DNA from 3 places in the Paenibacillus sp. p3-SID867 genome. Region 1 is predicted to be linked to each of the others. Evidence: predicted binding sites of a transcription regulator. Region 1 holds the regulator's gene; each other region holds the start of a gene.
The links. The regulator Rex, encoded in region 1, represses fermentation and respiration genes when NADH is low (regulators of the CRP and FNR family bind a similar motif). The targets are predictions, from matches to a motif close to TTGTGAAATATTTCACAA.
Positions count from the first base shown of each region.

Region 1 (9,971 bases):
ACCGCCAATGACATCGATCTCATCGATGAAGATAATGGCGTTTTGCTTGTTTTCCTTTGCCGCACGGTTACGGGCATCTTTGAACAAATCCCGGATGCGCCCTGCACCAACACCGACATACATCTCAACAAATTCACTGCCGGATGCAGCAACAAAGATCGAATCCGTGTAATGGGCAGCGGCTTTAGCCATCAACGTCTTCCCTGTTCCCGGAGGCCCGGTGAGAAGAATGCCCTTCAATGGACGAATGCCGAATTTCTTAATGTCTTCATGACGAATCAGAAAATCCAGTGCTTCACGCAGCTCTTGCTTGGCATTATCCTGCCCGCCGATTTCTTCGAACGTCAGCTTGGCAGGTCCGCTCTTTTTCCGCTTCCGCTCATTCGCTGCGCCTACAGCGATGCCGCCCTTCATCTTCGCGATAAACAACAAGCCGCCTACAAGTGCTGCAGCGATGAGCAAGGGCACGATGTTCACGCCGACAAACACAAGGAATACGAGCAAAACCGGAATAAAGCCTAACATGATTTCTTTAGCTAATTTAGGCATGATTCCACACCTCCATGTTGCCAGACTGACGCGGCAAGATTATAAATTTACCAGACTTGCCGTCTGACAAGCTGACATAGACGTTGGTGTCATCAATCGTTGCTTTAGCTTTCAAATTCGGAGACTGGGCAGCAAGCTGCTCGAGCGATGATTGAATATCGGTATACTGCTTATTATCCATCGCTTCAGCGACTGACAGCATCGCCTTCTCCCACCATTGATCCAGTGCTTCCGAGGAATGGTCCTCCACCTGGATTTTCAATTCCCGATTGCCAATCACAGACTTGCCTTCCTTCTTAATATGCTGGACCAGGCCTTGCAAATTTGTATCCGGAGCCAAATCAAGATTCAAAGTAACGGTATTCTGTTTAATATCTATATGTGAATCCTTCACGCCGTCATATTGTGACACAACATTGGCCAGCGGATTTTGCAAAGCCATCTGCCGATACAGAAACCATCCGCCAAAGAGAACCGATGCTGAGATCACGACAGTCAGCACGATAGGTACAATGCGTAGTTTCATGAAGTTCCTCCTTCATTTCTGTATGAAATTTTGTCTATCATGTTGCAACACAATAATACATATAACAACGATATATAGGGATGCATGTAGTTTATATGCTCATTTTGTACAAGTATGAGTATATCACATCTTATATACTTTTTCATGCATGTCTGTGAAAATATTTAGAACAGTTTTTCCATATTATTTCTGAATACGCTTACAATTATAGAGAAATAAGAGAGGAACCCGCCAATATTAAAGGGCCCCTCTCTGCTTCTTATTTATTGATTTGGAAGAATAATGTCATTACCGATGGTGTTACCGTCTTGAAAACGATAAAACCGATAACCGCGCTGACCGTTGTGTTCATACTGCAGCTGCCAAGCATACTCGCCCTCATACATTCCAGGCAGCAGCCGCTTAATTTCTACGCCAGGCAATTCGTTATAAATCTGATCCCGCATCTGGTCTTCAGACAACCCCGTATTCAGCAAAACGGATTGGACAGCCTCGGCACCTGCAACAGGTACGTTGTCATCCGTAAATTTCACCCATACCATACGGTCTTGATTGTCCTGATCCTTCCCGCTTATCACCCAGTAGTTATTGTCCTCGCCCCACACCGATTTATAGGTCTTCCCGGACGTAACCAATTGGCCATGCTGTTTGGCGGCAGCAATTGCCATTCTTTCTTCATTCCAAGCATCTTTCATCACATATGAATAATAGAGCTGTAAACCAAGCAGTAACAGCAGCACGCCGGATACACTCAGCAATATCCACTTCGTTTTTTTCTTCAAATCCGTCTTCCTCGCTCCCCTTGATTATTCCCTAGAGGGTTGTAAGACGCTCAAAGGCACGCTGCGCTTCCCGGCGGATACGTTCCTCATCGAGAGTAAGACTCGCGCCATTCTTCACTACCTGCTTGCCGTCAACCCATACATGCTCAACATCCTTCGCACTGGCGGAGTAGATAGCATGAGAAATGTAATCCGTCTTCGGAAGGAAGTGCGCCTGATCCGTGTTCAGTGCGATCATATCTGCCTTCATACCTACCGCAAGCGTACCAATATCCGTAAGGAAGGCTGACTTGGCTCCATATTCTGTACCCATCCGAAGCGCTTCGGATGCTGGAATTGCGGTTGGATCCCCGCTTACTCCTTTATGGATCAGTGCGGCCAGCCGCATCTCTTCAAACATATCCAGATTATTATTGCTGGCAGGTCCATCGGTACCCAAAGACACGGTGACCCCGGCTTTCAGCAGTTCAGGCACGCGAGCGATGCCGCTGGCAAGCTTCAAATTGCTGCCTGGATTATGCGAAACCATAACTTGATGTTTGGCCAGAATTTCGATTTCTTCATCGGTTAGATGGACGGCATGCGCAAGCAGCGTTGGACGGGAGAACATGCCAAGCTTCTCTAGATGGGCAACAGGGCGAAGTCCGTAGTCATTTACATTCTGAGCGACTTCCGTTTCCGTTTCGGACATATGCGTATGCAAAGGCAAATTCAAATCATGTGATGCTTGCACGAATTTTTCGATGAAATCCGGCGGGCACGTATAGGGTGCATGCGGTGAGATCATCGTCGTAATCCTACCGTCAGCCTGACCATGCCAGTCTTTCGCGAATGCAACCGCCTCATCCAACTTCTGCTGCTGCACCTCAGGCGGACATAATCCGATGACACCGCGTGTCAGAACGCCGCGCATGCCTGAGTCCTCCACTACCTTTGCAACCTGATCCATATGATCATACATATCCACAAATGTCGTGGTTCCGCCTTTGATCATCTCCAGCACGGAGAGTGAGGTTCCCCAGTATACATCGTCGGCCGTGAATTTGGCTTCCATCGGCCACATTTTTTCCTGAAGCCATACCTGTAGTGCCAGATCGTCGCCATACCCGCGAAGAAGCGACATGGCCGCATGTCCGTGCGTGTTCACCAATCCAGGCAGGAAAAACAGATGGGTTCCGTCGATGATTTCTGTTCCCTCTTGGACAGTCGGCTCTTCTTCACCCAGGTAGGTGATCCGGTCGTTCTCCACGACCATATATCCGCGTAACACGGATCTGCCTTCCTCTAGTACCGCAAACGTTCCGTTTTTAACCATCCACTTCGTTGTCGTCATGTGCTGCATCCTCCTTGCCGTTATCCAAATAATAGGCCAAACTCTGCAAATCGGTAGTAAAATCTGCCGTATGAATCCGGATATGGGATGGAGCTTTCAGGATGGTCGGCGCAAAATTCAGGATAGCCTCGATGCCTGCCGCGATAAGTTGATTCGCTACATTCTGCGCCTCAAAATCCGGAACGGTGATAATCCCGATACGAATGCCGTACTCATGAACCGTCTTCTCCAGCTCCTCCATCGGCTGTACGACCAAATTGTTAATTTTCATACCAACTTTGGGAGAATACGAATCGAAAACCGCCACAATCTTCATATTGTCCTTCAGAAATGCATTGTAATTCGATAATGCATGTCCAAGATTACCGGCCCCAATCAATGCGACATTGATCTTCTGGTCCAGCTTTAGAATCTGGCGAATTTTCTCGATCAGATAAGATACGTCATATCCGATCCCTTTCCGTCCAAAATCACCGAAATACGCTAGGTCCTTACGAATTTGAGCAGGATTGAGGTCCAGTTTCTGCCCCAGTTCCTGGGAGGAAACCGTGGAGACCTCCCTTTTCTGAAGCTCATTCAAATAGCGCAAGTATACAGGTAATCTGCGGACCACGGCTTCCGAAATTTTTTCCGATTTCATGCATGCTCCCCCTAATAATAGGTTAATAACTACATTTGTTTGTGCTCGTTCATGGTTTCACTTTATTCAGCTTGGTTCTCTATGCCTGCCTCTTCCTGCAGCCATTCCGAAATTCGGGGAACGATCCCCTCTGTCGGCATGTGCTCCATCTTCGGTCCAGGCAAGGAATATAAGAAATACTTCCCGTAATAGGATTCAATGACCCGAGTATCGTAGACGATGACAATTCCCTTATCCTGCGCGGTCCGTACCAGTCGGCCAAATCCCTGTTTGAAGCGAATGACCGCTTGCGGAACCGAAAGCTTCATAAACGGGTTCTTCTTCTGCTGCTGCAGAAGCTCGCTCTTGGCTTCGACCAGAGGGTGATTCGGCGGTTGGAACGGCAGCCGGACGATGGCGAGGCAGGTGAGCGCCTCACCGGGTATATCTACCCCTTCCCAGAAGGAGCTGGTGCCCAGCAGAACCGAAGCGCTGCTATCCTGGAATCTCCGGATTAACTTGGTACGGCTGGTTCCGTCCATCCCTTGTCCCAGTACCGTAATATCGCTGGATCCCAGCGCCTCCTTCAAGGGCTCATGCACCTGACGCAGCATGCGGTACGAGGTGAACAGGACAAGCATGCGACCATGCGTTGCGATGGCCGTATCAGCCAATGATTGCACAAGTGTATTCACAAAGAGTGCATCCCCGACCGAGCCCTTCACGCTCGGAAAATCGCGCGGCACAACAAGGAGAGCCTGCTCCCTGTAATTAAACGGGGACGGCAGCAGGACCGTGTTCAGGTTGCCGTTATCTGCCGCTTCCTGAAGACCCAAATTCTCGATCATGAACTGAAACGATTTGTCCACCGACAAGGTCGCCGATGTCAGGATCACGCTTTGTTTTTTGTCAAAAAACAATTCCTTTAAGTGGGTGCTGACATCGACGGGCACCGCATAAAGCTGCAGCGATTTGCCGCGGAAGTTGCCGTTCGCCTCCATCCAGTATACCGTACCCTCATCGTTCAGCGACATGAAGGTCCTCAGGTCCTCGCGGTGTGCCGCCAGGTCCTTAAACAGACCCGATAGGTCTGTTAACAGACTGTCCGCGCTGTAGTCGTCCAGATCTTCCTTCATTTCGGCAATCAGCTTATCACCCTTGCGAACGACATCGCCCAGCGTCAGATGAATTTGATGCTCCAGCTCAGCCAGCGAATTCCAATCCTTCGGCTTCTTCAGAGGCGATAAGCGAAGCGAGAATTGACCGGCATCCCCCGGAGTCGCGTCTCCGCGCTCCGGAAGCAGTCCGAACAATTGATCGCTGAGCCGGTCCCAATTCTCTTTGACGGTGATCAGATCCGGATAAATCCGGTCGATGACGGAAGACCACTCGACAGCCTTCTCATGGGATGACGCTTGCAGCAGCTGGCGAAGAGCCGGAAGCTGACCGCTGCGGCTGTCTTTGTACATACGGGTCAACGTGTGGACAACCGAAAAATATTTCATCTGCAAGCCAAGGTGCTTGCCGGCGACGTCCTCCAGATGATGCGCTTCATCGATGACGAGACGGTCATAACTAGGAAGCAGCTGGTGATTCGCTTTCACGTCGGTGAACAGCTTCGAATGGTTCGTAATGACAACATCCGCGATGCCCGCTTCATGTTTGGCCCTGTGATAATAACATTTGCGGAACCATGGGCAGGCACGGCCCAGGCAGGAATCCGAATCACTGGAAATGGTCTCCCAGAAATCCCCTCCGCGACCGCCAAGGTTCAGCTCCTCATCATCCCCGTTCTCCGTCTGGGTCAGCCAGACCAGCATCTGCGCCGCGGTGATCACATCTTCCTTCGGGGTATGAAAATCTCTTCTATTTATTTTATGTTCAAATTTTCTCAAACACAAATAATGGCCTCTTCCCTTGAAAATAGCCGCTTTAAAAGGAAAAGGAACAACCTGGGTGAGCAGGGGAATATCCCGGTCACGCAGCTGTTCTTGAAGGTTGATCGTATGCGTGCTCACCATAACCTTCTGTTCCTGCTTCACGCTTTGATAAATCGACGGCAGCAAATACCCGAGGGATTTGCCTGTTCCCGTGCCGGCTTCGATCAATAGATGTTTATTGTTATCGAGTGCCTGCATCACTTCCTGGAACATCATGTCCTGGGCATCCCTGCTCTCGTAATGAGGCAGCGTTTCCTTTAGACGTTCACGGACATCATTCATGTATTGCTCAAAGCTTACATCAGCCAAGGGATTAGGCGCCGTCTCATCCCTGGCAGGAGCAATATCGTTCCAATCGTCAACAGCCAGGGCGAATTGACGATAGTACGTATGGGTGTCTCCGGCTTGTACTGCCTGGAGCTCCCTGTCGGCACGGATGCCGTCAAAGAACCAGGCCAAGTCGCTGTCCTCGTCGGCAAACAGGTCGCTTAACCGCTGCACGGTAAGCAGTGGAAGCTCATCGATCTCCTCCAGGCATTTCAGCAGCGCATAGGCTGTGGCAAGTGCATCGCTGTCCGCCTGATGCGGACGGTCATGCTCCAGGCCGAAATGAGAGGACACCATCCCAAGCTGATAAGAAGGCAGCGAGGGAAAACATATTTTTAAGAAGTGCATCGTATCTAGAATTCGGCCGCTGAACGGTAAATAGCCGCAGCGATCGAGTGCATTTTGCAAAAAGTTAAAATCAAAAGCGACATTATGCCCAACCAATACAACATCGTCGAGCATGGGCACGAGTTCCATCATCATTTCTTCCAATGACGGAGCATCCGCTACATCACTGTCGGAAATGCCGGTCAAACCGGTAATAAAAGGAGGGATCGGAATCCCGGGATTGACATAGGTGCCGTATACGCGGGAGATGCTTCGATCCTCTTCGATGATGGCCAGTCCAACCTGAATGATCTCATCTGCTGACTGGTTGCCCGTGGTTTCAAAATCCAATACGGCAAATTTCATTTCGATAAAATCCCTTTCCTCCAGACTAATTAACAGCATACCAGAAGTTGCGGGTTTTGAACATTCCGGGTAAAAAATCCCCGCTCTCCTCCGTAAGCTCCATACGGCAAAAAGCGATACCAAAGTCTCAAGGATGAGCTCTGACATCGCTTCTTGTTTTAGCTTGATTTTTTACAGCAAAGAGATCAATTGGCTGCCGTACTGGAGCTCACCGCGATTCTGCTTGCAGACCTCCAGATTGATAATGGGGTCAGGAAGCGTCGGGTCGCTGTGAATCGCCAGTGCGAAATGCTCCTCGGCCTTCCCTTGCTGTCCATTCAACACCTCGATGCATCCAAGCGCATTGTATATCATCGCCCGCATCTTCTTGTTGTCTGCCAGGGGCAGGATGGACACCAACACATCGGATGCTGGTATGGTTTGCCCCAAATAAAGATGGGACATCGCAATATACAGCTTGATCAGAAGGCTTTCCGGAAATACGGTGGCGGCCGCCTCAAACTGCTGTATGGCCGGCTGGAACATCAACAACTTGTAATAACCTTGACCGCGAATAAATGCATCAAGCTGCAATTCAGGCGCTTCGGTCGGTGGAAAAACCGGAGGTGAGGCGGCACTCTCGCGGAAGATGGCCATCTTCTCTTCAAAATGGAGCCATTCCTCGATAATGCCCTCGCTCATGCTTTTGAGCATGTTCCAGTTTTGTACCAGCGCCTGTTTTTGGGGACCTTGAGCAGAAGGGTAATGCTTCACAATTTCATCTAACATGTTGTTCATTTCAGCGAATACATGTTGAAACATAGCTGCATCCCACCCTTAGCGGAAAAATGAGATCAGTGCGTCGACCTGAACTCATTTTCTGTAGAAGACGGTCTTTTCATCCCTTTAAGGTCCCGACACATTTTGGTTCTTAGAAGACCTTTAGAGAACCGCGGCGTGAACCTCACGGTATTCCGTGTTTACCGGCTTATTCAATTCGTCAACGATCACGACCGTTGGGGTGTGATTGTCGTATTCCTCTTTGGACATCATGGCGTAAGAAATGATGATGACGTTGTCGCCAGGCTGTACAAGCCTTGCAGCTGCCCCGTTCAGGCAAATCACGCCGCTGCCGCGTTCGCCTTTGATCACATACGTTTCCAAACGGGCGCCATTGTTATTGTTCACGATTTGAACTTTTTCATTCTCCAGAAGATCTGCAGCCTTCATTAGATCCTCATCAATGGTAATGCTGCCCACATAGTTCAGATTGGCTTCCGTCACCGTCGCGCGGTGGATTTTGGATTTCATCATTGTTCTAAACATGGGATCCCCCTACTTTTCGTTGAAGTAACGCATTGTCAATGAGGCGGGTACGGCCAAATCGTACGGCCAGCGCCATAATGACGGTTCTGCCTTCATCCGCAATGCGATATGAATCTTCCACAGGAACAAGTTCCGGGAAAGTGAGCAATTCTGCATAATCAATGTCTGCGAGCGGGGACCGGGATATATAATCCCGAAGAAACGCACGGATCTCTCCTGCCGTCGCCGCTTGTCCCTGCCGGATTGCCTCCTGAGCCGTCCGTAATGAGCCCGACAGCACAAGTGCCTGTTCCCGCTCTTCCGGCTTCAAATACACATTGCGCGAGCTTAGAGCAAGGCCGTCATCTTCGCGAATGATCGGACAAGGCACGATGGTTACGTCCATGTTCAGGTCCTGTACCATTTGCTCAATCACGGCCACCTGCTGGGCATCCTTCATGCCGAAGAAAGCATAGTCAGGTTTTACGATATTAAACAATTTATTAACAACCGTGGTAACACCGTCAAAATGCCCGGGACGGGAGGCCCCGCACAACAATGACGTAATGTCCGATACGGCAATCTTCGTTTTGGTCGGCTGGGGATACATTTCCTGAACCGTTGGAATAAAAACCACATTCACCCCTTCGGATTCCGCCAACGCCAGATCGCGTGCCTCATCCCGAGGGTAGGTCTCATAATCCTCACCCGGTCCGAATTGAATCGGATTGACAAAGATACTGACGACCACCGTACCTGCCATTTCCCGCGCCTTACGCATCAGGCTGGCGTGCCCTTCATGCAAATAACCCATCGTAGGCACAAGTCCTACCGGACCACTGCCGGATTCTCGGCGGTCCTTAAGTTCTGATCTTAATTCCGCAATGGTGCGAATCACTTTCATGATGTCGTGCCCACCTTCTCCTTTTGACTCCCATATAATGTGCTTGTCGTTTCGGAAGCTGCATGATTCTCGGCCTTAAAGACATGCTCCTCGGCCGGGAATGAGCGGTCCTTCACTTCCTTCACGTACTGCGTGATGCCTTCACGGATGATGGAACCGACATCGGCGTAGGTTTTCACAAAACGTTTGTCCCGATAAGGGGACGCGTACTTCAATATATCATGGAATACCAGCACCTGACCGTCACAGTAGCGGCCTGCTCCGATGCCAATCGTCGGTATGCTCAGCGCTTTGGAAATTTCCGCCGCTGCCTCTTCCGTTACCAGCTCCAATACAATGGCAAATGCTCCTGCCGCTTCAAGTGCCTTCGCATCATTCATGAGCCGCTGCGCGTCTTGGGCATCCTTGCCCTGTATGCGGTAGCCGCCAATCTGATTCACCGACTGAGGCGTCAGCCCGATATGGCCCAGCACCGGTACGCCGGACTGTACAATCCGTTTCACGGTGCCGGCGATTTCTTCTCCGCCCTCCATTTTCACGGCATGAGCATGGCCTTCCTGCATCAATCTCCGCACCCCGCGGAGACTTTCATCAATATCCCCGTGGTAGGTCATAAACGGCATATCCGCTACGATGAACGTTTCTTCCGCTCCACGAGCGACTGCACGGGTATGGTATACCATGTCGTCAAGCGTTACCGGAATGGTGGAGTTATAGCCAAGCACGACATTACCGAGGGAATCGCCTACCAATATCATATCAATATCCGCTTCCTCCGCCAGCTTGGCGGAAGGATAATCATACGCGGTCAGCATGGTGATCGGTACACCCTTCTTCTTCATGTTCTTCATCTTTACAATGTTCAGTGGTTGTTTGCCTGCCATTGTGACACAGCCTCCTTTGTGTAAATAAGTTAGACACAATAAAAAAACCTTTTAGCACATACTTGCTAAAAAGTCCGAAAGGCAAAAAAGAGTCACTCGCGATCGTCCCTTCTGTCTCGGTCCTTTCGGC
Region 1 is NZ_JAMBDM010000024.1:39,190-49,160, reverse strand. It holds gene M4D81_RS30460 (AAA family ATPase) at 1-549, opposite strand, end outside; gene M4D81_RS30455 (hypothetical protein) at 542-1,075, opposite strand; gene M4D81_RS30450 (cell wall elongation regulator TseB-like domain-containing protein) at 1,339-1,857, opposite strand; gene M4D81_RS30445 (amidohydrolase) at 1,889-3,190, opposite strand; gene M4D81_RS30440 (redox-sensing transcriptional repressor Rex) at 3,165-3,830, opposite strand; gene dinG (ATP-dependent DNA helicase DinG) at 3,893-6,769, opposite strand; gene M4D81_RS30430 (hypothetical protein) at 6,941-7,570, opposite strand; gene panD (aspartate 1-decarboxylase) at 7,691-8,074, opposite strand; gene panC (pantoate--beta-alanine ligase) at 8,067-8,957, opposite strand; gene panB (3-methyl-2-oxobutanoate hydroxymethyltransferase) at 8,954-9,841, opposite strand.

Region 2 (9,971 bases), on a different contig from region 1:
TGCCATTAATTTGATCCACGTTCTCTTTGGAGCTTGTCGCCAACTTCCGAATCTCATCGGCAACGACCGAGAACCCCCTCCCGACTTCCCCAGCTCTTGCCGCTTCGATAGAAGCATTAAGACCTAACATATTGCTCTGATCCGAAATCTCCTTAACAACGCTGGAAATCTTTCCAATCTGCTGCGCGCTGGAGCTGACATCCGTCATTTGATTCGTTACATCGGTTACACGTTCGGTAAGGTGAGCAATCGATTGGCTGATGTCTTCAATGGACGCCGTGGTCTGTTCAACAATTGCCGAAAAACTCTCGGCCATCTCAAACAGCGCATTCGCTTTTTCAAGACTTGTCCCCATGCCTACACCGCCGATAACCCTGCCTTGTTCGTCGTGAAGCGGGATCGCGCGTGCAGCTAGCGGAAATCCAAACAGCTCTTTCGGAACGACAGCCGATAAAGCTTTATTATTGCGGATGGCATCGGTTACGATATCCCCCTCCACTAGCGGGTCCCCAGGCTTGACATTCAGCGAAAAGGTTCTTCCTGGAATGTTGATGATAAGCTTCTCCGTATCATAAATGCCAATCGTGATGTCATCATTCGTAAGACTTTTCAGCAATGGAGCCACCTTTACAAAGGCGCTGATCAGCTCATGCTGTGTTTGCTCTTCAGTCACATTATTCATGCCTATCTCCCCCAACCCTTAATACGGGAATTTCCTTTGTCCGTAATGAACCGATATCCATTTCATGGTCGTAAATTCATCCAGGCTCCATTGTCCATTCAGACGACCCAACCCCGACTGCTTCTCTCCGCCAAATGCTACAATCGGCTCGTCGTTAATCGTGACATCATTTACATGGATCATGCCTGTGTGGACCTTCTTCGCCATTTCAACCCCACGTTCAAGATTGGAGGTGTGAATAGCTCCGCTAAGCCCGAAACGTGTATCGTTAGCGATTGCGATTCCTTCCTCTTCCGTTTCGAACGGGATGATACACACAACCGGGCCGAACAACTCCTCTTGTGCTACCTCCATATCCGGTTTGACATTAACGAGGACGGTAGGCTCCACCATTCTGCCGGTGATATTCCCTTGCACCAGTGGAACTGCACCTTGCTCAATGCCCTTCTCAATCAGCTTTTGCAGTGTCTTTGCCTGCCGATGGTTGATGACGGGCCCGATAATGGTCTGCGGATCGCTCGGATCACCTGTTGTTAGGGTGGAAACCTTTGCTTTGTATTTATCTACAAATTCCTGATAGATCGGCTTCTGCACGAGAATCCGGTTGGCCGACATACAGATCTGGCCTTGATGCGTGAATCTGCTGAACGTTGCCGCTTGTACCGCATAATCGATATCAGCATCTTCCAGTATAATGAACGCGCTGTTCCCGCCGAGCTCCAGCAGCGGCTTTTTGAAGTGCTTGACGGCCAACTGACCAATATGGCTTCCAACCTTAGTCGAACCCGTGAAAGAAATGATTCTCGGAATCGGATGCTCCACGAACGCATCGCCAATCTCCTTGATATCTGTCACCACTACATTCAACAGGCCCTTCGGTATACCCGCTTCTTCGAAAATCTTGCCGATCAGCGTTCCACCCGTAATCGGTGAATCCTCATGCGGCTTCAGCACGACGCCGTTGCCGGCACCTAATGCCGGGGCGACGGACTTCATGGACAAGAAGAAAGGAAAATTAAATGGACTGATAACCCCAACCACGCCAGCCGGGATCCGATACAGTCGGTTCTCCTTGCCATCTTCAGTGGAAGGTAAAATCTTCCCCTCCATTCTAAGGGGGAACGTAGCCGCTTCCTTAATCATATTTTTCACAAGACCGATCTCGAATGCCGCCTTCAGACGCGTTCCGCCCAGCTCCTGAACGATAATGGACGTAATATCTTCCTCATGCGACTCAATATATTGAACAGCATTTTCAAGGATGTCGCGTTTACGGTAAGGGTTAATTTTGTCCCATTCCAGCTTAGCTTGATAGGCAGCCTGATAGGCATCATCAATGTCTGCAACGCTCGCGATTTGAAAAGCCGTAATGACCTCATCATTATATGGATTGATGTCAGGCAGCGTTTTACCGCTTTTACCGTCTCGCCATTCCCCGCCTATGAATTGTTTTCCCAATTTCGAATAATCCATATGAACCCTCCTGTGTCGAATAATTCCAACTGATATATTTATCGACTGAATACAGGGAATAGTTAAGTGAATTTTATTTGATCTCTTCTCCCTCCCGGGGAAGGAGTCTGCACGCTAATCACGCTCTAACAATAACGCCCTAACCATAAGGTTAGGGCGTTATTGTTAGGGCGTTATTTTACACGTTCGATAGTCATCCGAGCAATTCCTCACCCAGCTTAGAAGGGGTTCTAACCAACGTTATACCGCTTGTCGAATCCACTCAAACAATATGTTGTTTTCCAGATGGATATGCTCGAAGGTGTCCTTTTCAAGCATGGCCAACCGTTGATAGACCAGCCGATACGTGCCGCAGGCATCCGAGGGAAGTTCGAAATCAGCGGTTACTTCCCTGAGCTCTTGAAGCAATCTGCCGGCGTGAGCATGTTCATCTTCCAGCTCAGACACATGCAGTTTAAGCTCCGCTGCAGCTTGGTGGTTAGGCTCTGCAACAAATTTCAAGATAAGCGGGAATACATGCTCGTCCTCATCCTTCGTATGATCCAGCAGTTCGTTTTTCAGATCCGAGAAAAGCTCCTGCACCCGGAGAAGCTCGGGATGATGCTCCCCATGTACACGGGCCAACTTCGTCACATACGGCGTTAAAGCAGGTAATTCATCCAGCAAGAAGGCATGATGTTTATGCTGGATGTATTCAATCAATTCGGATTCCTTCAGTGAAGCCGGACGGCTTTCCTGATAGTCGGCAAACTTGTTCTCCAGGGATTGAACCTTCTCCAGTACGGCGGCAGGTTCCAAATTACGCTGTTTAGCTGCTTCTTCCAGTGGCACCTGCCCTCCACAACAAAAATCAATCCGGAGTGATCGGAATAAATCCGCCGTTTGCGGGATGGATGTAACAATATCGGATACCTGGCTCTGAAGCGTGAATGAACTCATAGTCAAACCTCCTTAGACTAAACCCCGTCTTTGTGAACTATTTCACTCTTACAACCCAAGTATATGAAACTCCTGTCTCCGTACATGTGATTGCAGTCATACTGAAATGGAACACTATGTGAACGTTCAGGATCCGAGAACTACGGGAGCCAGAACAACACAAAAACAGGGATCTCATCATCCCTGTTTTTGTGTTGTTCTGGAATAGAAGCATCATGATATCCAGCGTGATTCAAAATTTGAGGGCTTTAGAGCTAATATAATCCCTTCCCTTAATGCCTCGGCATGCCGCAGCAGGATGTCCGCCGCCAGTTCTGACACATGTTTGCCCCGCTGTGCCCGGACCTCGTTCTCAAAGCTGCCCATATTTCCCTTCTCCAGCTTCTTCGTCAAACTGTTGGCGATACCGGCATTCCCAATCTCTCCGCTGCTCAGGAACCGTTCGATCAAAGCGATCATATCGCCGGTGCTCGTCACCGTCTGAAATTCAATCTCAGCTACTGACGTATTGCCCGCAAGATCTGCTCCTTCAACGGTTAACACATGACTCCCGAGCAGAAGCTGATACAGCGGGATGGCTTCACCGGGTTGAACGGGATTACCGTCCAGCTTGATAACCGTCCGGCTGTCGTCGACGCCGGAAACAGAATCGCTCATTTCAATGATCGGCGTCCAATCCCTGGAGACATTCCATCCTCCCTCCTGTGCCGGTGTTTCTACGTGAATTTCCGGTGGGGACAGATCCATGTTCAATACAATGGATTGGATGCTTTCCTCAAGACCTGCAGCGTTGACGGAGCGATAGTATATCGCAGCCGCGGCCGCTTCCCGGTCCAGAACGATCGGCCCCGAGTACGGAATCCAGGTGGTACCGTCTAAACTGTAGACGGTTTCGGTAACAGTTGAACCGTCGTCTTCCGCACTCAATTCAACAGTAACCGGCACCGTATACCAGCCGTTCAGGCCGTTCGGTGTTTCCGGTGTTATTTTGGACGATGTGTGCGGAGGTGTATCGTCTTCTTCCCCGTAAGGCTGCGGAAGAACAGGCATTCTAGTCGGATCCCAACCATCCGATCCCTTCATCATCATTGGAATCGTGTACAGATTCGCTTCCTCCGGCGTGAGCTGCTTCGACCAATTCGCGCGGGCTTCGGCTGCCGCACCAGGTCCGGTATTGTTATATTCATAGTATTTGGCGGTTTTCTCGTTATCCGGTCGTCCCCAGTTATGCCAGCCTTTATCGTGCACGATTCCTTCCATTTCCGTGTTCATGAACAGCACATGAGCAAAGGGTCTCCATGGTCGTCCAAGGTAGACATCTTCGATTCCGTCCGTTCCTGTAATCTTGCTGTTGAGGAACAAATATCCGTAGGGCTGATTTTCTGGCGTGCTGGCAGCGGTAATATATCCGCCTGAACGGACATTGTGAATGACGCTCTGGTCAAACACGGCGATTCCAGGTCCATAGATAAAATCCACCGCTCCTTCAATATAACTGTTCTTCACATACACCCGTTTCCCGGCATTGTTCACAAAGAACGTATCCTGATAACCGATCATGCGGACATGGTTGAAAAAGGCCCGATCTCCCCGAAGGTCCAGCGCGGGCGCCGGGCCTTGAGGACCCGCTCCATTCGCAAACGTGATGTTCTCGGCGGTAAAATCATCGGATTCGACGGCGGTGGCACGTTCATTGAATCCGGTGCCCGTTATCCCGGTATAGGTAATGACCGTATCTTCCTTGCTCTCGCCAATAAAACTCACGGCATGCTTCGTCTTGGGAACGGTAACCTGCTCCTCATAGATTCCATTCCGGATATAGATTATCGTTCGGGCCGTATTGCCCTCCGGGATGGAGTCCACCGCGGCTTGAACGCTGGTAAACATGCCTGTGCCGTCTTTCGCCACGACGATGACGAAAGCAGGCGTTGCTCCTTGAGGGTCGCTTCCGGCTCCCGGTCCGTTCTCGTTCACCGACTGGACCGAATAATAATAGGTTTTGCCGGTAACGACATCCGTATCGATAAATCCGGGCTGCCGCCAATCAGAGGCGATGACGCTTCCTGCTTCGCTTCTTGATTCCGATCTTCTGATTTGGTAAGAAGCTGCACCTTCTACGCCTGACCAGGAGAGCTTAACGTGGTCTTTGGCCGGGTTTAGTCGAAGATCACCCGGAGGCGGCGTAGTATTCGCAGGGAATGGCATGACCCGAACCGCTTCAGTATTCATGCTGGAAGCGATGCCGTTATGTGCGGAAACAACATAATAGTAGGCCGTCCCGTTCTCCAAGCCGCTGTCCTCATAGCGGATATCCTTTACTTGATCGGCAATGACCTTGTATGGACCGCCGTGAACGGTGCTTCGCTTGATCTGATAACTCGAAGCATCGTGTGAGGCATTCCACGAGATCACCGCCGATGCATCTCCGGCACTCGCTTTAACATCCGCTGGCGACTCTAGCGGCGCCAGCGGGCGGACCTCGGCCGGGCCCGACGCCTCGCTCTCGCCGGCAACGCTTGTCGCCGTCACCGTATAATAGTAGACTCTACCGTTTACAAGCCCCGTATCTCTAAAGAAAGGCTCTTCTACGCTTCCTGCCTCAATATAAGGCCCTTCCTGACTTTCGCTTCGCTTCACCGTATAGGTGACCGCATGCTCCACCTGCTGCCAGGTGAGATCAGCCTGGGTGTGACGGCTAAGTCCCGCGAGCTCCGCCGGGGCTTGCGGCTTCACGGCATTCACCGATGGCGTGACACGCACTTGGTTCGAGGGATCGCTTTCCCCTAAATGACTCACGGCGGTAACCACATAATAATAAGTGGTTTCGTTGATTACGCTTGTATCCGTATACGATGGATTGGAAGCACTCAGATCGGATGCCACGGTCTCGTACGGACCCCCGTTTGCGGTGCTTCTGTTGACGGTATACGATAAAGCGCCTTGGGCGTTATCCCAATCCAGCTGAACCTTCCCGTTCCCAGGGATCGCCCGTAGTCCTTTAGGTGCGGCTGCCGGTTCTACGTATACCTTGATGTTGTCAAAGTAATAGGTTCCCTTGCCGGTTCCGGGCGTTCTGCCGAACAAGGCGCTTCCCAGTCCTAACGTCCGCATATCCTCTCTAAGCTCAACCTGCTTGGCTGCCAGTGCGTTGTCTACGTAAATATCCATGGTGTTAGCCGCCGCATTGGCAATGACCTTCAGATTGTACCAGCGGTTAGCGGCCGGAAGGTCGGTTAGCTTTACGTCTTGCCCATTCTTGTTCTTGTAAACCAGGGCGTACGCATTCTCCTGAATCGGTAACTGAGGCTTGCGCACCTCAAGGGCAATCGGCGTCTTGGTGCCCCCTGCATCCTTAATCTGAAGCAGAACCGATGTGCCGGGCATGGCTGGGGACATGAAATCCGTCTCGACGACAACCGTACCCAACTGCTGCGGGAAGCTGATTGTAAACCCTGTGCTGCCTACTGCATTATCGTATACCTTTAGCGCCTTTTCTGAATCGTTACCCGTAGAATTGACGGGAACTTCCTCCACGGTGACCGTATGATCCGCATCCTGAGGCTCCGGGATCACGCCATATCTGTCAGGCACCGAGCCGGCTTCAAGGTTTTCAAAATCATCGTTCACATAATATACGGTTTTCGGGCCGCTGCCTGTATCTGCCGATATATTGATGTTGGTAAATGTCGAGGTATTGTATTTCCATGTCTCATTGTTCACTTTACCCGCATCCGCCACGAGGCCGACATAGGCTTGCTTAGGCAAATCGACTTGGACGTTTCCGACCGTGGTCCAGCTGGTTCCATCTTGAGAGATCATTGATGTGAATTGGTTATCCTTACGGACAAGCTTGATCCAATAAGGCAGCTGAAATTCCTGCTCCGGCTGAATTCTCGCAACCTCTCCGCCCTCCTCGGCTCGACTAAGGGTAACACCTCTTTTCCCTGTACGAATATAAGGGACGACCAGGGAAACGAATGGAGCATCCTCCTTCAGAATCTCGCGGAACATGATGCCCGCTTCCGCTTCCTCATTCGTGGGGGTAATGCTCTCAACCCGGGCCACAATTTCAGCGTCCCCCTCGATCTCCTGATAGGCAAAATGAAAGACGTCCTTCGTGCCGCCGATATCTCCTGCTGCCTTGACGGTCATCTCGCCGAGGGCATCACCAAGCTGGGTGTGTCCCGGTATTCCCGGACTGCCTATATCGGCCGACTTCCAAGGCTTGACGCTTCCTTCGGTGTTCGCATGAACGACCAAGCTCGTCGAGAACGCCATCGTTCCCGTATCGTCGATCGCTTTCGCGGCCCAATAATGGGTGCCGTCCACAGCGTCTGTCCACTCATAGCGGAACGGCATGCTGTCATCCTCTCCAACCTTCTCTCCGTTCCGGTAAAACTCGACCTTCGATACGCTTCCGTCTTCATCGGACACGGACGCTTCAATCGTCACGTTCGATCCGGCTTTGACCACCGTGTTGTTCGCCGGAGCGGTAATGACTACAGAGGGATTAGCTGATCCGTTTCCCGTTATGGAATTCAAATACAGCTCCAGATTCGTGTATCCTTCCTCATTGGCCAGATTGCGGTCACTCGGATCTCTCGGGTCCAGCCCGCGAGCGATCTCCCAATCATTCGGCATACCATCATGATCGTCATCTTCTAACGTGGATCTAACCGTCTCTACTAGCGGATATCCGCCCACCTCATTCTGGGAATTGATATGCATGCCGGTTCGGTGAATAACGTCATGGATGATTCTGGCATCGACGGCATCCCGTTTCGGCAGGGTGGCTCCGGCGCTTTGCGTAACCGCTTCATAAGCCTCTTCGGCGGATTCGGTCGGCAGTGGATTGGCAAAGGAAGCGGGAGTTTCCAGCTTCACGTAATCCGGATACTTATGAACGCCGGACCAGTTATCCTGAGTATATTCCGGATAGCCGTCCATAACGTTGCCGTCAATATAGTAACTCCCGGTGCTCTCCGCATTCATAAACCGAACCGCTTCCGTTTCAGGTCCGGGCTTGTAATAATTGTTGACCATATTGGTAACCGCGCCTTTGCCTCCGTACGAAGCAAAGAATCCCCAGTTGTAAACAACATTATTGCGAAAATCATGGGAATTGCCTGCCGTGCTGTCAAACGCCGGGTTACGGCTGGAGTTGTGGGCGATCAAATTATGATGAAAGCTGGTGTTCTTACCGCCCCATATCCCGCCGTAGCCGTGTCTGCCTTTGACATGTTTGCTAATGTGCATGGCGTCTGCTATGATCGACCACTGCACCGTGACATTTTCGTTACCGTAAGGGCTGAGCACTTCGTCGACGGACCAGCTGAACGAGGAGTGGTCGATGATAATGTTTTTCTTATACCGTCCGCCAAAAGAGTCTGCTTCCGTTTCATTCATATCGCCCAGCCGGAATCGCATGTAACGGATGATCAGATTGTTTCCATCAAAGGACGTTGGATACCCGATGACCGTAATCCCGTCGCCCGGCGCCGTTTGACCGGCAATCGTCAGATTGTCTCCGAGAATCTTAAGGGGAGATTTCAGCTCGATAACGCCGCCGACTTTAAATACAACGGTCCGGTTTCCAGCACTGACCGCATCACGAAGCGAGCCTGGGCCCGAGTCGGCCAGCGTCGTTACCTCGTACACATCGCCGCCCCGGCCGCCGGTCGTATACTTTCCACCGCCTTCGGCCCCCGGAAATGCCGGCGTTCGCGAGGAATTGGACGGGGTTATGATTTCTGCGCCCTCCTCAGCATAAGCGGCTCCGCCGGAAAAACTTGTAAACAGCATGGTGAGGACAAGCATTTGCTTTAACCATTTTGCTGCTATCAATTGCGTACCTCCTTATCATTTTGAAATGCTTGCAACGGTTATAATTCGATCACCTCCTCTCTAAGCCTTTATGAATCCAACAGCAAAGCTACTTGATCACGACCTCCTCCGGTTCCACTTCAGAAGAAATCATAATCTGCCTAGCCTTATCGGCCTTCAGCCCCGAGCATTCGATTTGCCTGGACCGTTCCCCGGTCACCACCAGCAGGCGGTCATCCTGTGAGCTCCCTTCTCCGCTGACATTCGCCACCTGAACATTTCGGCTTTGGTGAAAAAGAAGCAGCTGATTTTCCTGATTGCGAAGGACGATGTCCTGAATGCTGAGGTTCTTTCCATTTCGGCATACAATGCCTTCATGACTTGTGATTGCCGACCGCTTCACCGTCAAGTTCTCCACCGGCATCTCCGGCAAGCCGTTGATGAGCAGCGCAGTATGCGCGCCGCTGCACACAATATCCTGAATGACAATATTCCGGAATACGGGGGTTTCCTCGGTAACCGGCAGCATCACTTCCGTTTGATACTCGCCGGAGCCGGCTTTCCCTTCGTAATATAAATTGAAGGAGATCGCATCCCCGTCGATATCCCGCATCCGGATCCTTTCAATGAAGATGTTCTCGACCACGCCGCCGCGACCGCGGCAGCTTTTAAAACGAATGCCGATATCAGTGCCGATGAAGGTGCAATCGGATACGTATACATCCTTGATGCCTCCGGACATTTCACTGCCGACCACGATGCCGCCGTGGCCGTGATAAACGGTGCAGTTCCGGATGCTGATCCGCTCACTCGGCTTTCCCAGCAGGCGCCCGGCTTCATTTTTACCGGACTTCAGACAAATCGCATCATCTCCTACATCAAACGAGCTGTTTTCCACGATTACGCATTTGCATGAATCGATGTCCAGACCGTCCCCGTTCTGGGCATACCATGGATTGCGGACGGTGATGTTCTGAATGGTAATCTGCTCTGATGCCCAAGGATGCAGGCACCAGGCTGCGGAGTTTTGAAAGGTCGGGCCGCTGAGCAGGAT
Region 2 is NZ_JAMBDM010000007.1:111,176-121,146, forward strand. It holds gene M4D81_RS15805 (methyl-accepting chemotaxis protein) at 1-682, opposite strand, end outside; gene yfmT (benzaldehyde dehydrogenase) at 701-2,155, opposite strand; gene ric (iron-sulfur cluster repair di-iron protein) at 2,396-3,094, opposite strand; gene M4D81_RS15820 (pectinesterase family protein) at 3,308-8,938, opposite strand; gene M4D81_RS15825 (glycoside hydrolase family 28 protein) at 9,027-9,971, opposite strand, start outside.
Region 2: the regulator Rex is predicted to act here: its motif matches at 3,125-3,142, upstream of ric (iron-sulfur cluster repair di-iron protein).

Region 3 (9,971 bases), on a different contig from region 1:
GTCGAAGGCAAGCTGGACCTGCTTGTTGCCTTGGACTTCCGGATGACATCAACTCCGATGTACGCAGATGTTGTACTTCCTGCAGCAACCTGGTATGAAAAAACGGACTTGTCTTCAACCGATATGCATCCTTTCGTGCATCCGTTTAACCCGGCAGTAGATCCGCTCTGGGAATCACGGTCGGACTGGGATATATACAGAACGATTGCCGAGGTCTTCTCCGACATGGCAAAGACCCATCTTCCGGGAATATATAAGGACCTGGTCACCACTCCGCTCTCTCATGACTCCATAAGCGAGATCGCCCAGCCATACGGTGAGGTGAAGGATTGGCGCAAGGGTGAAATTGAGGCCGTACCTGGCAAAACAATGCCCAATCTGACGGTGGTTGAGCGGGACTATACGAAAATTCACGACAAATATATTACGCTCGGTCCGAACCTGGCTACAGGCAAAGTCGGAGCGCACGGCGTCAGCTTCTCGGTCGCCGAAGAGTATGAAGAGCTGAAGCGTTTGAACGGAACGTATTACGATGACACCATCAAAAACGGCCTGCCCAAACTTCATACGGCAAGAAATGCGGCGGACGCCATTTTGAATCTGTCATCGGCCACGAATGGCAAGGTATCGCAGCGAGCCTGGGAATCGGCGGAGCAGGACACCGGCGTGCAGCTGAAAGACATTTCCGCGGACCGCGCGGCAGAGCGCATTACGTTCCAGAGCATTACGGCCCAGCCGCGGGAAGTCATTCCGACGCCGGTATTCAGCGGATCGAACAAAATGGGAAGACGATACTCTCCTTTCACGACGAATATTGAACGGCTCGTACCTTTCCGCACGCTGACCGGCAGACAGCATTTTTATATCGACCACGAAATTTTCCTGCAGTTCGGCGAAGCGCTGCCGGTGTATAAACCGACCCTTCCGCCAATGGTATTCGGGCCGCGCGACAAGCAGATTACCGGGGAAAAGGATACACTTGTGCTCCGATATCTGACGCCGCATGGCAAATGGAACATTCACAGCACCTACCAGGATAATCTGCACATGCTGACACTGTTCCGCGGAGGCCCGACGGTATGGATTAACAATGATGACGCAGCGGCGAACGACATTCAGGACAACGATTGGCTGGAAGTGTACAACCGCAACGGCGTTGTCACCGCCCGCGCCGTCGTCAGCCACCGGATGCCGAAAGGAACGATGTACATGTATCATGCGCAGGATAAACACATCAACGTGCCGGGCTCGGAGATTACGAAGGATCGCGGCGGCAGCCACAACGCGCCGACGAGAATCCATGTAAAGCCGACCCAGATGGTCGGGGGCTATGCCCAGCTCAGCTATGGTTTTAACTACTACGGACCGATCGGCAACCAGCGGGATGTGTACGTGGCTGTCCGCAAAATGAAAGAGGTGGATTGGCTTGAAGATTAAAGCGCAGGTCGCCATGGTCATGAATTTGGATAAATGCATCGGCTGCCATACGTGCAGCGTCACCTGCAAGAGCACCTGGACCAACCGTCCGGGTGCGGAATACATGTGGTTCAACAACGTGGAAACGAAGCCGGGCATAGGCTATCCGATCCGCTGGGAAGACCAGGAGAAATACAAGGGAGGCTGGACGCTGAAAAAAGGCAAGCTGCAGCTGAAATCCGGCAGCAAGCTGTCCAAAATCGCGCTCGGCAAAATCTTTTACAATCCGGATATGCCGGAAATGAAAGATTACTATGAGCCGTGGACGTATAACTATGAGCATCTGACGAATGCCGGGGAGAAGAAGCATCAGCCGGTGGCCCGTCCGAAATCGGCAGTAACCGGCGAGACGATGAATCTGGAATGGGGTCCGAACTGGGAAGACGATCTGGCGGGAGCCCATGTCACCGGCCCGAAGGATCCGAATATCGAAAAAATCGAGGAAGAGATTAAATTCAACTTCGAGCAGGCGTTCATGATGTATTTGCCCCGCCTGTGCGAGCATTGCTTAAACCCGAGCTGCGTAGCGTCCTGTCCTTCCGGTGCGATGTACAAGCGGGATGAAGACGGCATCGTCTTGGTGGACCAGGAAGCCTGCCGCGGCTGGCGGTACTGCATGACGGGCTGTCCGTACAAAAAGGTGTATTTCAATTGGAAAACGAACAAGGCCGAGAAATGCACCTTCTGTTTCCCGAGAATTGAAGCCGGTCTGCCTACGGTATGCTCCGAAACCTGTACAGGACGTATCCGGTATTTGGGCGTGCTGCTGTACGATGCCGACAAGGTACAGGAGGCAGCTTCCACGCCGGACGAGAAGGATCTTTATCAGGCCCAGTGCGATCTGTTCCTGGATCCGCATGATCCGGCAGTGATCGAGCAGGCGCGGAAGGACGGCTTAACCGAAGAATGGATCGAAGCTGCCCAAAATTCGCCTGTTTATAAACTAGCCATTGAATACAAGCTGGCCTTTCCGCTCCATCCGGAGTACCGGACGCTGCCGATGGTTTGGTACGTACCGCCGCTCAGTCCGATCATGAACTACTTTGAAGGCAGAGATTCGATCGAGAATCCGGACATGATTTTCCCTGCAATTGAGGAGATGCGCACACCGATTCAATATCTCGCGAATCTGCTCACGGCAGGGGACACGGTGACGGTGAAGGATGCCCTGCAAAAAATGGCGATGATGCGTTCTTATATGCGCGCGCAATCGTCGGGGGCTGAGTTTGATGAGACACGGTTAGCACGGGTTGGCTTGACCGCCTACCAAATGAAGCAGATGTACCGTCTGCTTGCCATCGCGAAATACGATGACCGGTTTGTTGTCCCGACTTCACATAAGGAAAGCCATATGGATGTTTACCGTTCGCAGGGTTCCGAAGGTTTTAGCGCAAGCTGCGGCGGTTGCGGACCGGAAGGACTGCAGGGCAAAACGGGCAAAGAGCTGTACGAAGAAAACTTCTACGGGGGGATCTGGCGTGATTAATCTCGGAAAGCTGCATGATTATAAACATGTTTTCGGTTTTTTCGCTCAGCAGCTCACGTACCCAGAAAAGCTGGATTTCCACCCGTCGGTTATGGAGGAGTCGCTTGACTCCTCTGACCCGGCTTATGAATCCGTCAGAACGTACTGGGCGACCATGCATGAATACAGCATGGAAGAGATTGAAGAGCTGTACGTCCAGACCTTCGACTTTCAGTCGAAATCTACATTGTATATGACCTTTTATAAATTTGAGGATGGCAGGGAACGTGGCCAGATGCTCGCCAAACTTAAAGAGACGTATGAAATGTTTGGTCTGGGCATCGCGGGCTCGGAACTATCGGATTATCTCCCGCTGATGTGCGAGTTTCTATATGCAGCGAATTGGCAGGGGCGCGAGAAGGAAGCTGGAGAGAGCCTGGATTTGATGCTGGCTGTTATGGAGGACGGCACCTATCATCTGCTGAAAGCTTTGGATAAATATAAGAGTCCGTATCTTTATCTCATTCAAGGCCTTCGCGAGACGTTCAAAGCATGTTTCAATCAGGAGGAGGCGGCTCATGAGCATGATTAATCAGTTTCTATGGGTCATTTTCCCCTATATCTGCCTTGCCGTGTTTATTGTCGGTCATATTTACCGTTACCGTACAGATCAGTTTAACTGGACTGCAAAATCCAGCGAGTTTATCGAGAAGAAACATCTCAAGCTGGGCAGTCTCATGTTTCATTTAGGCATCATTCCTGTTATCGGAGGGCATGTTGCAGGCTTAGCTATCCCTCAATCCTGGATGGAGTCACTGGGGATCAGCGACCATATGTATCATATCGGGGCGGTGTATATTGGAAGCGCATTTGGCTTTCTAACGCTGGGAGGCATGGTATTGTTAACGACCAGGCGGTTCACCATTCGTAATGTCCGAAAACTCAGCACCGCTTCGGATATGATGGTTAATGTCCTTCTGCTGTTTATCGTATTTATGGGGATGTACAGCACGCTGGTCACGAACGCGGTGCAGCCGGAATTCAATTATCGGGAAACGGTCTCCGTGTGGTTCCGCGGATTGTTTATGCTTCGTCCGGATGCTTCGTTCATGGTGGATGTCCCGGTGTCGTTTAAAATTCACATTCTGGCCGGATTCGGCATTTTTGGCTTATGGCCGTTTACCCGATTGGTGCATGTGTGGAGTGTTCCGTTGAATTATGTGGGGAGAAGATATATTCTGTATAGAAAGCACCGTAAATTTGAATCGTAGAGCGGAAGAAGGCTGTTGGGCCTTCTTTTCTACGTCAGAGGAGTAATGGAAATGAAGAATCAGCCGATCTTTAATTACCAAAGTGAAATGGATAAGCTTCGAACCCGGTTTCAATTCGATTTCGTGTCCATGGCGTTGGTGCAGCCGGCTGAAGACCGATTTGTATTAACCTGGCAGTATGCCTCGGGAAATATAAACGAGAGGTACAAGCGTATCGTTTTACATTCCGGCAAAGGCATCGCGGGTATGGTATTTAAGACCGGAAAACCGATGCTGATTCAAAACGTGAATGCCGATATTGAATCGAGGGACTTGTATAATTATCCGATAATCGTTGCAGAGCAGTTGAAAAGCCTTGGCGCAGTACCGCTGTGGGAAGGCTCTCGCGTCAAGGGGGTTTTGCTTGTGGGATATCGCAAGGAAAACGTGCTGGATCCAAGGTCCTTTGAGTCGTTTCAGGAAGGAATGGGAACGGAATTTGGTGCTTTTTATGCCAAGGAGGTATCACAGCCTTGATTCAGATGACGGATGAGCATTTAAGCGAATTGCTTAGAAGCATGTATCAGAATAGCATGGAGGCCATTTTTTTTATCGACGAAAAGGGCAGCGTGGTGGCTATGAATCCGGCTGCGGAGAACATCCTTGACATTGATGTGATTGAGAGGATGCAGTCCGGTGCGGATGGTTCCTTCTGCCAGACCTGCAAAGGCTATACCGATGAACAGGATCTGATAACCTGCTCCACATGCTATTTAGATTATCCGCATGGGGAGTTTTCATCGTTCCAGGTCTATCTTAAGACGCGCGGCGAAGGCATCGTTCCCTATGCGGCCAGTTACCATATCATCGATGAAGCCCGCGGCATCCGGGTGATGATGCTCCTTGACCTGACGAAGCAGCAGAAAACACAGGAAATGCTGCAGCGGACGAATATGCTGAAATATGTCATCAAGGCACAGGAGGACGAGCGTAAGCGGATATCCCGCGAGCTCCATGATAGCGTGGCTCAAGAGCTGCTCAGCTCGCTGGTCGACCTGCGTGTCGTTAAATATATGGATGTAGGCGAGGATGTGCTCAAGAAGCTGCATCAGACCGAGGTGTCTTTAACCCGGCTTTTGGATGACATCCGGCATTTATCCGTTGAACTCAGACCTGCTTCATTGGATGATTTGGGGCTTGAGGCTGCATTCCGCTCCCATTTTAAATGGATCGGGAAGAATTACGGAGTGCTTGTTGAGTTCTCTGCGGAGTTAGCGGCAGCCCGCTACGGCAGCGAGATTGAAACGGTTGTGTACCGGGTATGTCAGGAAGCGGTGCTGAATGCCATGAAATATTCAGGAACGGACGAGGTGCATGTACGATTATGCGAAGTGAACGGCTACCTTCAGCTAACCGTTCGTGACCGTGGAGTTGGGTTTAATATGGTCATTGATGAAGCCAAGGGAACCGGATTGGGGCTGTACGGGATGAGGGAACGCGCGGAGCTCGTCGGGGGTCAGTTTATTTTGCTGTCCGCTCCCGGTGAGGGTACGACGGTTCAGCTCAACATTCCGCTTACGAATGGTGACGACAAGCCGGAGGTGATGGTTACGTGAAAATTGTGATTGCGGATGATCATGTCGTGGTCCGCAGCGGATTTTCCATGATTCTGAATTACCAGGAAGACATGGAGGTTGTCGCGACGGCGGCAGACGGTATGGAGGCTTACACCATGGTGGCGAAGCATCGGCCGAATGTGCTGTTGATGGATTTAAGCATGCCCCCCGGCGAAAGCGGACTGATTGCGACCGGCAAGATCAGCAGCGAATTTCCGGAAACGAAAATTCTGATTCTAACCATGTATGATGATGACGATTACCTGTTTCATGTTTTAAAAAACGGGGCTTCAGGTTATGTGCTCAAAAATGCGCCGGATGATGAATTGATCTCCGCCATCCGCATGGTGCATAAGGGAGGGACCTATATTCATCCCCAGATGGCGACTTCCCTGGTTCGGGAGTTTATTAAGAAAGATAGTGAGAGCGCGGAGCAGGATCCGTTTAACAGCCTGTCCAAAAGGGAGATTGAGATCCTGCCTCTAATCGCCAAGGGTTATGGCAATAAGGAGATTGCGGAAAAACTGTTCGTATCGGTCAAGACGGTGGAGGCGCACAAGGCCAAAATTATGGAAAAGCTGAATTTGAAAAGCCGTCCGGAGTTAGTGGAATATGCGCTGAAGAAAAAATTGCTGGATTTTTAGTCTTACCTATACAACAGGGCGCAATAAAGGGTCATTGCTTAAAGGAATAGGGAAGTTCCCCGGAGAGATTCAGGGAACTTCCCTATTAGCATTGTGAATAGGTGCACGTACAATAGGAGCTGGGGATCAATATGCCATTCATTACGCTTTAGAAAAGGTGATGGAAATGATCAAAAAGGTGCAGCTTCCGCTGCAAACAATGAATCTGGTGCTTGGCTTTATGGTATGGGTCATCATCTCCGCGCTCTTGCCGTTTATTCGCGAGGATATCTCCATTACGGCCGACCGCCTCGCTATTCTGACGGCTATTCCGGTGGTGCTGGGTTCGGTCCTCCGGATTCCGCTCGGCTATTACGCCAATGTGGTGGGAGCACGAATTGTTTTTATCGCCAGCTTTATCCTGCTGTTGTTTCCGGTTTATTTTATCAGCTCGGCTACCTCCTTTACGCATTTGGTAATCGGCGGCTTGTTCCTTGGGATCGGGGGGGCCGTATTCTCGGTCGGCGTGACCTCGCTGCCTAAATATTATGCGAAAGAGAAGCTCGGACTCGTAAATGGGATATACGGGATGGGCAACATCGGCACCGCCATTACCACGTTCGCTGCACCGGTCATCGCGACTCAGATCGGATGGTCCAAAACCGTCCAGCTGTATTTGGTTCTGCTGCTGATCTTTGCCGTGCTAAATGTAATCTTAGGCGACCGTAAAGAAATCAAAGTGAAAACACCGATCATGGAACAGATCAAGGGTGTATATAAAAATGAAAAATTGTGGTTTTTCTCTCTTTTTTATTTTATTACATTCGGTTCGTTCGTAGCCTTTACGGTGTACTTGCCGAACTTTCTGGTTACCCATTTCGAGCTTGCGAAGGTGGATGCCGGGATGCGGACGGCAGGGTTCATCTTGGTAGCAACTATATTACGTCCTGTAGGTGGCTGGCTTGCAGATAAGTTTAAACCGCTGTTCTTATTAATGGGCGTGTTCATAGGGCTCACGGCTGCGGCCATCCTGTTGGCATTCTCTCCGTCCATTGGCTTGTATACGGCCGGCTGCTTAACCATTGCCGTGGGTGCCGGGCTTGGAAACGGGGTTATTTTCAAACTCGTGCCCCTGTACTTCAACAAGCAGGCCGGCATTGTGAACGGTATCGTATCCATGATGGGCGGTCTTGGCGGATTCTTCCCGCCGCTGATGCTTTCTTTCATCCATTCGGCTACGGGGCAATATTCCATTGGGTTCATGGCTTTATCGCAGGTAGCGCTGGCCAGTTTCGTTATTGTGGTATGGATGTACTATCAGGACAAACTCTCCGTACAATCCGAGGTGTTTAACTCCACCGGCCAGGGGATATTGGTTACGGATCGGAGCGGAAAGATCAATGCCGTCAATCCGGCATTTACGAAGTTAACGGGATATTCAGAGGAGGAAGTACTTGGCAAGAATCCGAGCGTATTGAAATCCGGAAGACAAACACCGGCGTTTTATCAGGCGATGTGGTCTGAAATCATGGAACATGGAAGCTGGCAGGGGGAGATTTGGAACCGCAGGAAGAACGGAGAAGAGTACTTGGAACTGCTAACGATTAACGCGGTAAAGGACGAATCGGGTGACATCGTTCAGTATGTGGGCACCTTCAGCGATATTACTTATCATCCGCCTGGCCGTTGTTCGAATGGCTGAAGATATGGATCGTACCGGGTATGAGTCTATGGATTGGAGAGGGAGAGACACATGAAAAAGACGAGATTTGTCATACCCCGGGAGCATGGTGGCTGGGCTATGGTCAGCGTACCCTATATCATAGGAATGGCGGCCGCCAAGCCGGTGCTTCTGCACCTTCCGTTATTTTTGGCGTGGTTAGGTTTATATATGGCATCCTATCCGTTTCTGCAATCCTTAAAGAAAACATCCCAACGTAAAACATGGTTATCCTGGGGGATCGTTTATGCCCTTATCGCTATTGCGTTTCTCATTCCGGTGCTTGTCTTCAAACCGATGATGCTCAGGTTTGCACCTGTGCTGCTAATCCTGATCATGGTGAATGTTTGGCATGTCCTTCAGAAATCGGAGCGTGCGCTGTTAAATGATATTTGCGCGATTCTGCTGTTCTGTACCGGAGGCGCCGCTGCTTATATGCTGGGAGGCGGTGGTTTCGATCCGATCCTTGCCGCCGTCATTGGGTATAATTTCCTTTATTTTACGGGGACCGTGTTCTTTGTCAAATCGGTCTTCCGTGAACGCAAAAACAGACGCTGGACCGTATATGCAAAATTGTATCATGCTGTGATGTTGGTTCTGCCGATCATCTTCGGGAATCCATGGATGTGTCTGCCATTCCTATTTCCGTTCATTAAGACGTTACTGTATTCCGGAAAAATAATGAAACCGATGAAGGTCGGAATCATTGAGATTGTAGGTTCCGTCCAGTTTTTATTGCTGTCCATCATTTTGATGTAGTCTGCCGTTTTCATAAAAATCGATTCCATCGTCCATTCTGTTATAATAAGTGAAGGTATACAGAAGGGAACGATGTGAATGACATATACAGCGCAGCAGGTGGCCGAATGGATGGTGGAGGAAATCCGGTTTACGGGCAATTTGTATCAGACGGAGGCCATCCGCTATGTACGCGAGAACTTCGGGGAAGAATTTGTTTTCGTGAACGAAAACGGAAACGCCTCGCTGTCCAAAGACGTGAAGAAGGCATTCCGCAAACTGCATGGCGGACGGATTGCTTGGGATCGCGACGGATTCATGTGGGCGTGGACGTAGTTTTGTTGAGCAAAAAAATAATAAGGACAGAGAGACCGGCTTAAGCGCCATCCTCCCTTTCATAATGAGAACAGCTGCCTTGAAACCAGGGCAGCTGTTTTTCATCATGAATTATTTAATTCGGTGTACCGTGAATTGTCCGGTTGAAGCGTGCAGGGTCTTCGCAGCCTGCTCCGGGTCCAGCTGGCGATGCCGCTCTACCGCATAACGGAACTCATAGAAGCCGCCAAGCGTCGCTTTGAAGTTGGTTTCCCAGTAGTTGGTCAATATCCAGGCATACGTGGAAGGACGGCTGTCCGCCGGCTGCATGGTGTGGAGCTGACGAGGCGCGTGCTCCAGCGTTCCCAGCTGTACAAGCGGCGTGTCCGTCATGGACAGGGCCAGCGCTTCCCGGTCTATAGCCGAGTGCCAGAATATTCCCTCTTGCACGCTGGTGTAATCCAGGCAGCTTCCGGGAATTTGATCCTTCCAAGGGCGGAAATGACAACCGGCTTTTTCCACGTATAACTCGGCTTCAGTGCCCATGGAGAACGGCAAAGCCACATAGACATTTTCCGGCAGCCAGACGCTGTCCTTGTGGAAGCGGACGGACACCTCGACCCGGGGCTGGTTGGCAAACATCTTGATGTGGAGGGCATAGTAGCTGAGTCCCTTCACGTCGAACACCAGCTCGACCAGGGCAAATAGCGGTCCATTGTCCAGCACGGTGACCCGGGTCAAGCGACCGGTATCCCGCTGGACGTTCGT
Region 3 is NZ_JAMBDM010000001.1:204,214-214,184, reverse strand. It holds gene M4D81_RS01060 (nitrate reductase subunit alpha) at 1-1,437, shown strand, start outside; gene narH (nitrate reductase subunit beta) at 1,427-2,962, shown strand; gene narJ (nitrate reductase molybdenum cofactor assembly chaperone) at 2,955-3,533, shown strand; gene narI (respiratory nitrate reductase subunit gamma) at 3,520-4,212, shown strand; gene M4D81_RS01040 (GAF domain-containing protein) at 4,264-4,728, shown strand; gene M4D81_RS01035 (sensor histidine kinase) at 4,725-5,807, shown strand; gene M4D81_RS01030 (response regulator transcription factor) at 5,804-6,451, shown strand; gene M4D81_RS01025 (nitrate/nitrite transporter) at 6,618-8,132, shown strand; gene M4D81_RS01020 (YwiC-like family protein) at 8,184-8,909, shown strand; gene M4D81_RS01015 (DUF6953 family protein) at 8,988-9,224, shown strand; gene M4D81_RS01010 (glycoside hydrolase family 38 N-terminal domain-containing protein) at 9,336-9,971, opposite strand, start outside.
Region 3: the regulator Rex is predicted to act here: its motif matches at 6,543-6,560, upstream of M4D81_RS01025 (nitrate/nitrite transporter).